Linked DNA regions of Gimesia maris. The protein of the gene in region 1 binds, or shares a complex with, the protein of each later gene. Links are inferred from orthologs where the notes say so. Each region holds a gene or a part of one and is shown in the gene's direction. Other genes may lie near its edges. The genes, in order: yajC and GmarT_RS15935.

The links.
Region 2: the proteins of yajC (region 1) and GmarT_RS15935 are in contact, whole or in part, in a crystal structure (PDB 2RDD), measured with the Escherichia coli proteins. The link is inferred for Gimesia maris from one-to-one orthologs.

The regions. Positions count from the first base shown.
Region 1 is NZ_CP042910.1:3,254,404-3,260,136, forward strand. What follows is about bases 1,774-4,528. They hold yajC (preprotein translocase subunit YajC), read left to right. Parts: upstream 1,774-2,851; coding sequence 2,852-3,205; downstream 3,206-4,528. Other genes in these bases: tgt (tRNA guanosine(34) transglycosylase Tgt), read left to right, coding at 1,774-2,660; GmarT_RS12130 (protein translocase subunit SecDF), read left to right, coding at 3,317-4,528. Also shown: GmarT_RS12110 (enoyl-ACP reductase FabI), read right to left, coding at 1-256; GmarT_RS12115 (type II secretion system F family protein), read left to right, coding at 450-1,487; more of tgt, read left to right, coding at 1,542-1,773; more of GmarT_RS12130, read left to right, coding at 4,529-5,733. UniProt on the Escherichia coli protein: The SecYEG-SecDF-YajC-YidC holo-translocon (HTL) protein secretase/insertase is a supercomplex required for protein secretion, insertion of proteins into membranes, and assembly of membrane protein complexes.
Region 2 is NZ_CP042910.1:4,349,291-4,355,991, reverse strand. The notes cover bases 1,278-5,000. They hold GmarT_RS15935 (efflux RND transporter permease subunit), read left to right. Parts: upstream 1,278-1,644; coding sequence 1,645-4,800; downstream 4,801-5,000. Other genes in these bases: rlmB (23S rRNA (guanosine(2251)-2'-O)-methyltransferase RlmB), read right to left, coding at 4,815-5,000; GmarT_RS15940 (efflux RND transporter periplasmic adaptor subunit), read left to right, coding at 1,278-1,571. In the rest of the region: GmarT_RS15945 (magnesium transporter CorA family protein), read right to left, coding at 1-86; more of GmarT_RS15940, read left to right, coding at 294-1,277; more of rlmB, read right to left, coding at 5,001-5,600; map (type I methionyl aminopeptidase), read left to right, coding at 5,811-6,602.

The DNA.
Region 1 (5,733 bases):
CGTGAATCACATCATATTTCTGGCCAATTTCTGTCGCCAGCTGGTCAATCTGTTCCTGATGTTCCACATCACAGACATAGATCGAAGCTTCAACTGACAGTTTTAACAGGGATTCCTTCCGTGCTTCAGAACGCACAACATAAATGACTTCAGCCCCTGCCTGCTCCAGTACCTTACCAGTCTGCCATGCCACGCTTTTTCGGTTGGCGACTCCAAAAACCAGTATTCGTTTACCTGCCAGTTGCAAAAAATCCATTTACTTCTTCCAGAGAGCGATTTATCTAAACAAAACCCGATTCAATGAGGGTTACTCTGACAAATTTTCTTTTTTTTCGCAATGTGGAAGGGATTGTCACTCTCAGATAAGTCCTGATTCGCAATAATGAAAATGCTTTCATCTGATATGAGAATCCCGTCAGGTTCATTTCTGCTTGCTGAAGGTCGTTTCCATGTTCAAGTCGCGTGCTTCAATGAAATCTCTGTCGCTGCTGTGTCGTTCGTTAAGTACGATGCTGGAGTCGGGGGTTTCGATCGTCAAATCATTTCAGCTGGCAGGGAAAAAACTGGGTGATCATCGTCTGCAGCAGTCCGTGAATGATATTGTGATGGAATTGAAATCAGGGAATGACGTGACCTCCGCCCTGCAGAAACAGGGGAATTATTATCCGGAACTGATGGTGAATATGATCAGTGTCGCCGAACAGAGTGGTGGTCTGCCGGAGGTTTTGAAGGCACTGGCGGAACATTATGATAACCTGGTACAGATGCGGAAAAATTTCCTGCGAATGATTGCCTGGCCGGTCTTTCAGTTTGTGGTAGCCCTGCTGGTAATCGCGTTAATGATCCTGATCCTGGGATTAATTGCTCAGGGAGGTGCCGCGATTGATGTATTGGGTCTTGGTTTATCGGGACCTTCCGGAGCCATGATCTGGCTGACCTGTACTTTCGGTTCACTGTTTGCGCTCTATGTTCTATATCAGATTCTGGACCGGATGTTCGGTGGGAAACGCTATTTCCACCATCTGTTTCTGAAAATTCCCGTCCTGGGGAATTGCATGCGTTCTTTTGCGATCGCCCGGTTTTCCTGGGCATTTGCTCTGACCCAGCAGGCGGGTATGAATATCCTCGATTCCCTGGAGGCCAGTCTGAAAGCAACGGGTAATGGCGCCTTTATCGCAGCGATTCCCCAGGTCAATGCAGCCATCAATGACGGTGAGCATCTGGCTGATGCACTGGCCGAAACTCGTTTATTTACAGAAGAGTACATCCATATGGTGGATGTCGGAGAAACATCGGGTACGGTACCGGAAACGCTGGAGAGATTAAGTCCGCAGTTTCAGCAGGATGCCCAGCGAAGCCTGACTGCTTTAGCTGCTGTTTTCGGCTGGCTGGTATGGGCCTTAGTGGCTGCATTTATCATCTTTGTTGTCTTCCGCATCGCTTTCTGGTATCTGGGGATATTGAATGATGCGCTCAAGCAGGTTTAAGGACTGCCCGGGCGACGAATTGATTCGATTCTTCTAGTAAACAGAAATACTCTCGTGTCTCACTTTCATTTTGAACTGCTCCATACGGATACTAAAACCTCAGCCCGTGCGGGGCGGTGGCATACTCCCCACGGCATTGTAGATACTCCTGCTTTTATGCCTGTGGGGACACTGGCATCAGTTAAAGGGCTGCTGCCTGACCAGTTGAAGCAGGTGGGTACTCAGCAGGTGTTGGCGAATACCTATCATCTGGCCCTGCGTCCTGGTGCCGAGATCGTGGCCGAGATGGGCGGACTGCATAAATTCATGAACTGGGATGGTCCCATACTGACTGACAGTGGTGGTTTTCAGGTATTCAGCCTGGCTCAACTGACAAAAATGGATGATCAGCAGGTTGCATTTCGCTCACATATCGATGGAAGTCTGTTTGAGCTTTCTCCTGAGAAAGCGGTAAAAATCCAGGAGCAACTGGGGGCTGACTGCATTATGTGTCTGGATGAATGTCCGCCACATGATGTGCCCATGGAAAAAATGCAGGATGCCGTTGATCGTACGACCAAATGGGCTGCCCGCTGTCGTGATGCACAGAAACGTGATGATCAGGCTCTCTTCGGGATTGTTCAGGGAGGAACCGATCAGAAAATGCGGGAACGCTCGGCAGAGGGTTTACTGCCTCTGGAGTTCCCCGGATATGCTGTCGGCGGGTTGAGTGTCGGTGAAAATCCTGAGGATATGTACACTACGCTCGATTTCACCACTCCCATGTTACCTGTTGAAAAGCCCCGATATCTGATGGGGGTCGGCCGCCCTTCCGACCTGATTGAGGCAATTATGAGAGGGGTCGACCTGTTCGATTGTGTGATGCCCACCCGAAATGGTAGAAACGGGATGGCCTTTACCAGCCAGGGACGGGTCAATCTGCGAAATCAGAAGCATGTGAGAGACCCCAGTCCGCTGGACCCCGAGATTGATTCTCCCGGCTCCCGGGACTACAGCCGGGCTTATTTGAGGCATTTATTCATGTCTCGGGAGATGCTGGGGCCAATTTTGATCTCTCTGCATAATATTGCATTTTACCAGAAACTGCTCCGAGATTTGCGTCAGGCGATTCTCAATGATCAAGTTGAGGAGTTTCGGGCGGTTCACCTTGCCCGCTGGAACGCTTCTTTCTAAGATACAGCTTACTTCATTTCAGGATAACTCCTGAAATTGTTTAGGTTTGGGCCAAATCATTCAAAGCGGAAACAGTTTTCTGACTGTGAAGTAACTGCAAAATGCAGTCCCCGGCAGGATGTAGGTTAATCCTAAGTACAGTCAATCAGTTAATTTATGAAGTAATCCAGCATCCACTGGAAGAGAACTTAATGAACAATCTACTTGCGACTCTCTATCTATTTGCACAAGACGCACCAGTAAAAGAAGGGCCAGCTCCTTCTCCCATTCTGCAGTTTCTGCCTTTGATCGCCATCGTTATTTTTTTCTATTTCATCATGTTTCGTCCTCAGCAGAAGGAACGGGCAAAACGTGAAGCGGCTTTAGGTCAATTGAAGAAAAATGACCGGGTGGTGACGATCGGCGGAATCATTGGCACCATTGCCAACATCGCAGAGAATGAACAGGAAGTAACTTTGAAAATTGATGATAATGCAAAAATCAAAGTTCGTCGCAGTGCGATTCAGGGGCCCTATCAGGTTGAAACCAAAGAGACTACCAGTTAGTTTCCAGAGTATAGAACAGACCGTCAGTATCTGACTCGAAGCAGTCAGCGTAATTCTTTAGCGCCGAATGAATCGGCCCGCATAAAACAGTATCGTTTCAGGACTAATTGAATGACAGGGATTGAATTTCACTCAGCAGGTCTTTTCGCTGCGGAAGTGACTGAAAAAGCGCCATCAAGTATCTCAGGCTGGAGTATCATAGCGATTATTCTTGCCGTGTTTGTAGTACCTTTCGTGTTGGGGGTGGTAATTGCCCGCGCACTTAAAATGAAGGACTATGGGAAGAAAATTGGTCTGGTCCTGTTCACAGCTGTGATCGCTGCGACTCCCTTTGTCTGGCAGGTGACTCACGGGCATGACTGGCGCGATGCCATTCGCCTGGGGATCGACCTTGCCGGCGGTTCGAACATGGTCTTTGAAGTAGATGAATCACAGAGTGAAAAAGAGCTCTCTAACGAAGTGATGGATCAGATGGTCGGTGCCATTGGGCGACGTATCAATCCCTCAGGTACAGAAGAAGTCACTGTTCGCAAAGTCGGTCAGAATCGGATTGAAGTCATCGTTCCCGGTGCGGATTCAGAAGACGTCCAGCGAATCAAATCGTTGATTACCCGCCTGGGAAGCCTGGAATTTGCTATTGTTGCCAACCGGAGAGACCGCGATCATGCTGATGAAGTGGCGCGAGCGCTGGAGAATCCCGAGAAAAAAGACATTCGCGATAAAGAGGGACGTGTGGTTGCCAGCTGGCGTGAAGTCAAAGGCGATGACAAATACGAAGGCGTTGATCAGATCGTCGCCCGACCTGTGACTCGCGAAGACGGGACTCAGGGTGAGGAAGTTCTGATTCTGATTGAACCGAATGAAGATCGACGTGTCACCGGGAAATACCTGGTACGGGCCAGCCAGACCACTGACCAGAATGGTGGTCCTGCGGTTCGGTTCGTGTTTAATGCAAAAGGCGGAAGCCTGTTTGGAACGCTGACTTCTAAAAACCGTCCCAGTAAAGATGGATTTGAACGGCATCTGGCTGTGCTGCTGGACGGCAAAGTTCAGTCCGCCCCCAGTATCCGGGATACGATCAGCACCGAAGGGATCATCTCCGGTCGTTTCACTCAGAAAGAAGTGAATGAACTGTTGAATGTATTGAATGCCGGTGCTCTGGAAGTTCCTTTGAAGCCGGAACCTGTTTCTGAATTCTCTATCAGCCCGTTGCTGGGAAGTGATGTCCAGGAAAAAGGGAAACAGGCAATTCTGATTGCCGCTTGCGCCGTGATTATCTTCATGCTGATTTATTATCGGTTTGCGGGGGTCGTGGCGAACATCTGTCTGACGCTGAACCTGCTGCTGGTGATGGGCTGCATGTCGTTTATTGATGCTACGTTTACCCTGCCCGGTTTAGCTGGTCTGGTACTGACGATCGGTATGGCGGTTGATGCGAATGTCTTGATATTCGAACGTATCAGGGAAGAAAAAGCCCGCGGCTCCAGCTTGAGAATGGCCATCAATAACGGTTTTTCCCGTGCTTTCACGACGATTGTTGACGCCAACCTGACCACACTGATTGTGGCTGTAGTGCTGTATATTATCGGGACCGACCAGGTACGCGGCTTCGCAGTCACGTTATTCATCGGGATTGTGATGAGTATGTTCACGGCCCTGTATGTGGGCCGGTTGTTCTTCGATATCTTCGAACGAAAACGCTGGATTACCGATCTGAAAATGATGAGTATTGTTGGTACAACGAACCTCGACTTCATCGGAAAGAAGATGATTGCCGCCTTTTTCTCTGGGGCATTGATTGTGATCGGTCTGATTGTGGTGGTGACGCGTGGCCAGGAAAACCTGGATATTGACTTCACCGGCGGGACCATGGTCACGTTCGAGTTCGAAGACAAACAGGAAATTGACGATGTACGAGGACTGTTGCAGGGGCCATTTGGCAACAGCCTGACAATTGAGCAATTGCAACTTTCAAACGATCCCGCTTCTGAAGGACGTTTCTTCCGTCTGCGAACAACTTTAAATGACGCGGATGCAGGTGATACTAAGACCACGGCAACTAATACGATTCGTGGGAAACTGAATGAAGCCTTCGGTGACGCAGCTCATAAGTTGCGTAAGGTGACCATGGAGTATGGTGACGTCAAAAAGCTGACCGGCAGCGAGGACTCACCGGGTGGTACTGAGGTCTCATTGACTTTCAGTGGCGAAGTGAAAACGTCTACCGTTGATAACTACCTGAAAGAAGCAATTGCAGGTATCACCAATGCTGATGGCTCAGATAAATATGATCGAATTCCTGAATTTCAACTGCAGGGTGTAGCAGACAGCAAGGAAGAGGAAGCGGATAAGCGGTTCAAGAAAATGACCATGCAGGCCGGGCCAGATCTGCTGGAGGACGATTTGAAAACCGCGCTTGCTGCGATGCAGGATGTGATGGCGACAACTGCCATTCTGGATGAAGTGAACAGTTTTGACAGCTCAGTGGCCAGTGAGATGCAGGAATCTGCTTTACTGGCGATGCTGAT
Region 2 (6,701 bases), 1.1 Mb from region 1 along the record:
CGTTGACGACCAACCTGTTTTCCCATGCGGTCTCTAAATTCTGCTGGTACATTCCAGGTGGACGGCAATAGTGAAGATTCATGCATCTTTACGATCCAGTCTCTTTTTCGGGGAAATGACAATTGCAATTCAGGTGTTTTTATTAGTAGTATGCCTGTTAATCCAGTCCTTGTGAATTGGTAGCTGCTAAGATTCGTCGATTCTTCAAGACATGCAGGTCTTGTTCGAGATTTAAAGGGAGAACTGTGAACCTATTGCCCACTCGCTTGTTTGATCTGAGAATTCCCTGTTGTTTGTTTCCCCTGATTCTTTTGTTTGGATGTAATTCTACGCCTCCACCTCCCCAGATGAAGCCCCCGGCGGTGACGGTGGCGGAACCTGTGCAGAAGACTGTGATTTTTAATCAGGACTTCACGGGAACGCTGGCGTCCATCGCATCAGTTGATATTCGGGCACGCGCCGATGGAATTCTGGAAAAAGTTCTGTTCACTCCTTCCGAGGAAGTGAAGGAAGGTCAGTTACTGTTTGAAATACAACGCAATCAATATCAGGCAACACTGGATAAAGCCCAGGCAGCGCTGGAAGCAGCCAATGCTCAATTAATCGACGCTACGGCAACTCTGGAACGTAATTTGATATTGTTAAAAAAACAGGCTGTTACTCCCCAGGATGTCGATGATGCGAGAGCGGACAAGGAACGGGCGCAGGCGGCAGTGGATGGTGCCAAAGCAGATATCGAACAGGCAAAAATCAACCTGGGATATACCAGCATCAGCGCACCGATCAGTGGTTCCGTCAGTCGCAACCTGGTCGATGCCGGTAACCTGGTAGGGTCTGGAGAGAATACACTTCTGACAACGATTGTAACTATGGATCCGATTTATGTGTATTTCGATGTGAGCGAACGAATTCTGCTGAATGCTTTAAAAAACGGCCGAGACCCCGGCGGGCCGAATCCCATTAAGGTTTACGTCGGTTTGTCTAATGAAGAGGGCTACCCACACGAAGGAATCGTTGATTTCTGGGACAACAAGGTCGATCCCGGAACAGGGACGATTCAATTACGGGCAAAGCTCCCGAATCCTGAAGTCCCAGGACCTGTTGCACAGGATTCTGATCAAACGAAAGCTGCCGGGCAGCAGAATAAGGAGACTGTCCCGGGGAATGATTCTGAAAAAAACAAAGACGAAAATCTACGCAGGTTACTTTATCCCGGTGTCTACGTTCGTGTGCGTGTTCCTGGAAATCCCATCCCGGGAGCAGTTCTGGTCCATGACGTAGCGATCGGTACCGATCTGGCAGGTAAATATTTGCTGGTTGTTGGTGAGAAAAACATGGTCGAGAAACGGCCCGTTGAAATCGGTCAGATGGAAGATAACATGCGGGTGATTCTGAAAGGAATCGAGCCGGGTGAGAAGTATATCTATGAAGGCCTGCAACGTGCACGACCAGGTCGTCCCGTTACGATTACCAACAATTCTGCGGCTTCCGAATCAGCTCAACAGAAGCCCGTAAAAACAGACGCGAAAGCCGGCGATACTCAGCCTGACCCGAAATCCAGCTCCAGATAAAGAATTTGCAGTACGCGAAGTGATTTTATCTGGGTTGTATTTCTGATCTCTAAAAATAACGAAACGGACGACGATGTTTTCCCGGTTTTTTATCTATCATCCGATTTTTGCCAGCGTGGTTTCGATTGTCATTGCCATTGTTGGGGCACTTGCATTGCCTCTGCTGCCGGTGGAATTATTTCCTGATATTACCCCGCCGACTGTCGCGGTGACGGCCACTTATCGGGGGGCTGATGCGGAAGTAGTCGCAGACACAGTCGCGACTCCCATTGAAGAGCAGGTCAACGGGGTGGAGAACATGTTATACATGTCTTCCAGCAGTACCAGTGACGGAAATATGACCTTAACCGTGACGTTCGATGTGGGGACCGATCTGGATATGGCCAACGTACTGGTTCAGAACCGGGTGGCGATTGCCAATCCATCCCTGCCTGAAGATGTAAAACGCGAGGGAGTTACCACTCAGAAAAAGTCCACGAACATGACACTGGTGGTCGCGTTGAATTCACCTGATGAAACGTTCGATGGACTCTATTTGAGCAATTACGCGACGATCAATATTAATGATGAATTAGCGCGTATCAGCGGGGTCAGTGACGTAAACGTCGTGAATGCTCTTGATTTCGGGATGCGAATCTGGATGGATCCCAACCAGATGGATACGCGGAATATCACGACGACCGACGTGGTTGACGCCTTGCGTCAACAGAACGTTCAGGTGGCCGCTGGTCAAATCGGGCAGGAACCCAGTCCCAAAGATCAGGACTTTCAGCTGACAGTGACAACATTAGGCCGTCTGTCCAGTGCAGATGAATTTGAAGATATCATTGTCAAGACTGGCCAGGAAGGACAGATCACGCGCATCAAAGATATCGGCCGCGTGGAACTCGGTGCACAGAGTTATTCCGGTTACTCTCAACTGGATGGTAAACCTGCGGCGCTGATCGCTATCTACCAGCTACCCGGTGCCAATGCACTGGATGTCGCAGAACAGTCCCGGAAAGTCCTCGAACGTCTTTCCAAAGATTTCCCCAAGGGACTGGAATATTCAGTTCCTTACGACTCGACTGAATTTGTGACAGCATCGATTGATGAAGTGGTAAAAACACTCATTGTGGCGCTGGTGCTGGTATTTATCGTGATCTTTGTCTTTCTACAGGATTTCAGAGCCACATTGATCCCCGCGGTTACGATTCCAGTGTCATTGCTGGGGACCATGGCGGTGATGCTGGCGATGGGATATACGATCAATACGCTTTCACTGTTTGGTATCGTGCTGGTGATCGGGATCGTGGTGGATGATGCGATCGTGGTTGTCGAAAACGTGACGCGTATCCTGGATACCGAAAAGTGCTCACCGAAAAAAGCAACAGAAATTGCGATGATGGAAATTACCGGGCCGGTGATCGCGACGACACTGGTGCTGCTGGCGGTATTCGTGCCGACCATGGTCCTGCCGGGAATTACCGGTCGCCTGTATCGGCAGTTTGCTCTAACGATTTCGATTGCCACCCTGTTTTCTTCAGTTTGTGCACTCACCCTGAGCCCGGCAATGTGTGGATTCATGTTACGAGAGACCCAGGAACGTCGGGGGTTTTTCTTCCGAGGATTTAACTGGTGCTTTGATCGTTCGCAGAATTTCTACATGAGATTTGTGAAATCCTTTGTGCGACACGCATTTATCATGATCATTCCACTGGTAGCAATCTTTGCTGCTACCGGGGTGGGGTTTGTATCCGTGCCCGGAGGCTTCCTGCCGAATGAGGATCAGGGCTATATCTTCATTAATACACAGTTGCCGGATGGAGCGTCTCTGAATCGAACACGGGAAGTGCAAAATCGAATTAATAAAATATCGGCTGATCTGCCATCAGCGACGCATGTGATCACGATGGGCGGGTTTTCGATTCTGAATAATTCGAATGCATCCAATTACTCAACGACAATCATCGCTTTGGAAGACTGGAGTAAACGCCAGGCTCCCGATCTGCATGTGTTCGCTCTGGTCAAAAAGCTGCACGTGGAACTGGCTCAAATAAAGGAATCCATTTCCTTCCCGTTTATTCCGCCTGCCATTCAGGGGCTGGGGAATGCAGGAGGCTTCCAGATACAGATTCAGGATAAGAATTCCGCTGGAATGGATGTTTTACAGATGTCCGTTACCGATTTGATGGATCGTGGCAATGCGGATCCCGTCGTGACAGGTCTCAATACCAATTTCAGTGCGACCGTCCCCCAGATCTATCTGGATATTGACCGGGAAAAAGCGATCAAAATGGGAGTACCGCTGGATGCTGTTTTTAATACGCTTCAGGCTGATCTGGGATCGACCTATGTAAACGATTTCAACATCTTCAATCGTGTCTTCAAAGTCATGGTTCAGGCAGATGAAAATTATCGCAGTAAGGTCTCAGACATAGGCCAGTTAAAAGTCAGGGATAAAAGAGGCACGATGGTGCCTCTCAATACGCTGGTCAAAGTTGATGATTCCGCAGGACCACAGGAAGTCGATCATTACAATCTGTACCCAACGGCCTCCATCACTGGTAATCCTGCACCTGGATACAGCTCTGGTCAGGCCATTACCCGGATGGAGCAACTGTGTGACGAGATTCTGCCTGAGGGATTTGGATATGAATGGACAGGCATCGCCTACCAGCAGATTGAAGCAGGTAACATGGCGCCATTCATCTTCGCGATGGCGATTGTATTTGTGTATCTGTTTTTATGTGCCCAGTATGAAAGCTGGACGATTCCGCTTTCGGTAATTCTCTCCGTACCACTGGGGATCTTTGGTGCGATCTTCGCCACGATGTTGCGCGGGTTGGATAATAATATCTACACCCAGGTGGGCTTTGTGTTATTGATCGCACTGGCGAGTAAAAATGCGATTCTGATTGTGGAATTTGCCAAACTGCAGCGTGAGGCTGGGAAATCCATTCCCGATGCAGCAATTGAAGCCTGTCACCTGCGATTCCGTCCGATTCTGATGACTGCTTTCAGTGCGATTTTGGGTGCCATCCCACTGGCGATTGCCTCGGGCGCCGGTGCCGCCAGTCGACAGGCACTGGGAACCGCTGTGGTGGCTGGTCTAACTGCGGCCACACTGTTTGGAGTGTTTATGGTCCCCGTCATGTATGTCATCATTCAGAAAATGAGTGAGTGGTTCATGGGGCCACAAAACATTCCTGCCGAAGAAGGAACTGCGGAAGTACCACCAGCGGGTTAAACTTTGAGTTGCACTCAACTGAAATTGCGCTGACGACTTGCTTCGTACAGCAAAATACTGGCAGAAACCGCGACATTCAGGGATTCCGTCTTACCCTGTTGCGGGATACGAACCAGGTGCGTACACTCCGCCTGTAGCTCGGGACTGATTCCGGTTCCTTCGTTACCTACAATGACTGCCGTCGGCTGCTGAAAATTATAATCGTTTAACTTCTCTGAAGCCTGCATGGCGGTTCCCACAATGTTGATCCCGTTTTGCTTCCAGTCACGGCAGAGGGAAACCAGGTCCGTTGCCTGTACCAGTGGAACATGATTCACTGCACCCGCCGATGTGCGACAGACCAGGCTGGTGACTTCACATTGCTCATGCGTTCCTGAAAAAATTCCGTCCGCACCCATGATCTCGGCAGAGCGGATGATTGCTCCGAAATTGAACGGATCCTGAATTCGATCCAGGATCAGAAAGAGGGGGGAAGTGATTTCCTGTTGATTGAATAATTCAATCGATGTATAAGGAAACGGTGCCATTTTAGCGATCATTCCCTGGTGATCACTGGCACGACATTTTTGTGTGAGTTCTTTATCAGTTGAAATGAAAACAGGAATGGTTGATCGTGCAGCCTGTTGTTCCAACTGCTCGATTTCTTCTGATTTTAAATGATCAGACAGGTGCAGTTCATACATCGGCCAGAAACCAGCGAACAAGGTTTCCCGCACGGCGTTGCGACCCCAGATCCAGCACTTCTGATGATTTCCCAGCAGTGGCTTGTTTTTCTTTAACTTAGAGGGCTTTCCAACCATAGGAATTCTTTTTCAATTTGTTTATTCTATGAATCACCGTGAACCTGATTATCCCGGCGTGAGTTGCCGATAGAGTCAATTTAGTATTGAATTGAACATATTAAAATGACGATGGCCCTTACAATTCCAATGAATGTTTGAAAACTCTCGCTAAAATCTGTACTAATTACCGATCATTTATTACTGACATCTGACATAGAGGCGGTTATTTTGTCCGGAAACCCAATCATCTATAAATCATACGAATGGGAACGATTAAGAATCGCATCCCGGTTTAATGCCAGTCTGATGGATCATCTGCGTCCTTATGTCAAACCTGGTATCACCACGGATGAGATCAATACAATCGTGCATGAGTACACTGTATCTCATGGTCACACACCGGCTACACTGGGTTATATGGGCTTCCCGAAGAGCTGCTGTATCAGTATCAATGAAGTGGTCTGCCATGGCATTCCCGATGATACGGTTCTTAAAGAAGGTGATATTGTCAATGTCGATATTACCAGCATCGTCGATGGCTGGTATGGCGATCAGTCGGAAACGTTTCTGGTAGGAAACGTTTCTGATGAAGCACGTAAACTGGTGCAGGTTACCTTTGATTCACTGTTTCTGGCGATCAATACAATCCAACCCGAATCCAGTGTGATTGAAATTGGTGAAGCCATCTACAATTATGCCACTGAACTGGGTTACGGAGTCGTCCGCCAATACCAGGGACATGGCATTGGACGTGAATTCCATACTGACCCGGGAATTCCCCATTATCCGGTCTCAGGTTCTGAACGTGATCTGCTACTGCCGGGAATGTGTTTTACCATCGAGCCGATGCTAAATGCCGGCACCTGGAAAACAGTTGAAGATCGCAATGATGGCTGGACTGTACGCACAAAAGACGACAAACTTTCTGCGCAGTTTGAACATACGATTCTGATGACCGAACAGGGACCGGAAATCTTAACGCTGACCCAGAACGGTCCTCAACCAGGTCATCAGTTTTAAGCGACGGTCCTCAGCCACGCAGCATCAGAATATTGGATTGATGTTATGCTGCGCTCTCTGGTTGCAGGCAGAAATATTTCTCGAACTCAATAATGGGAA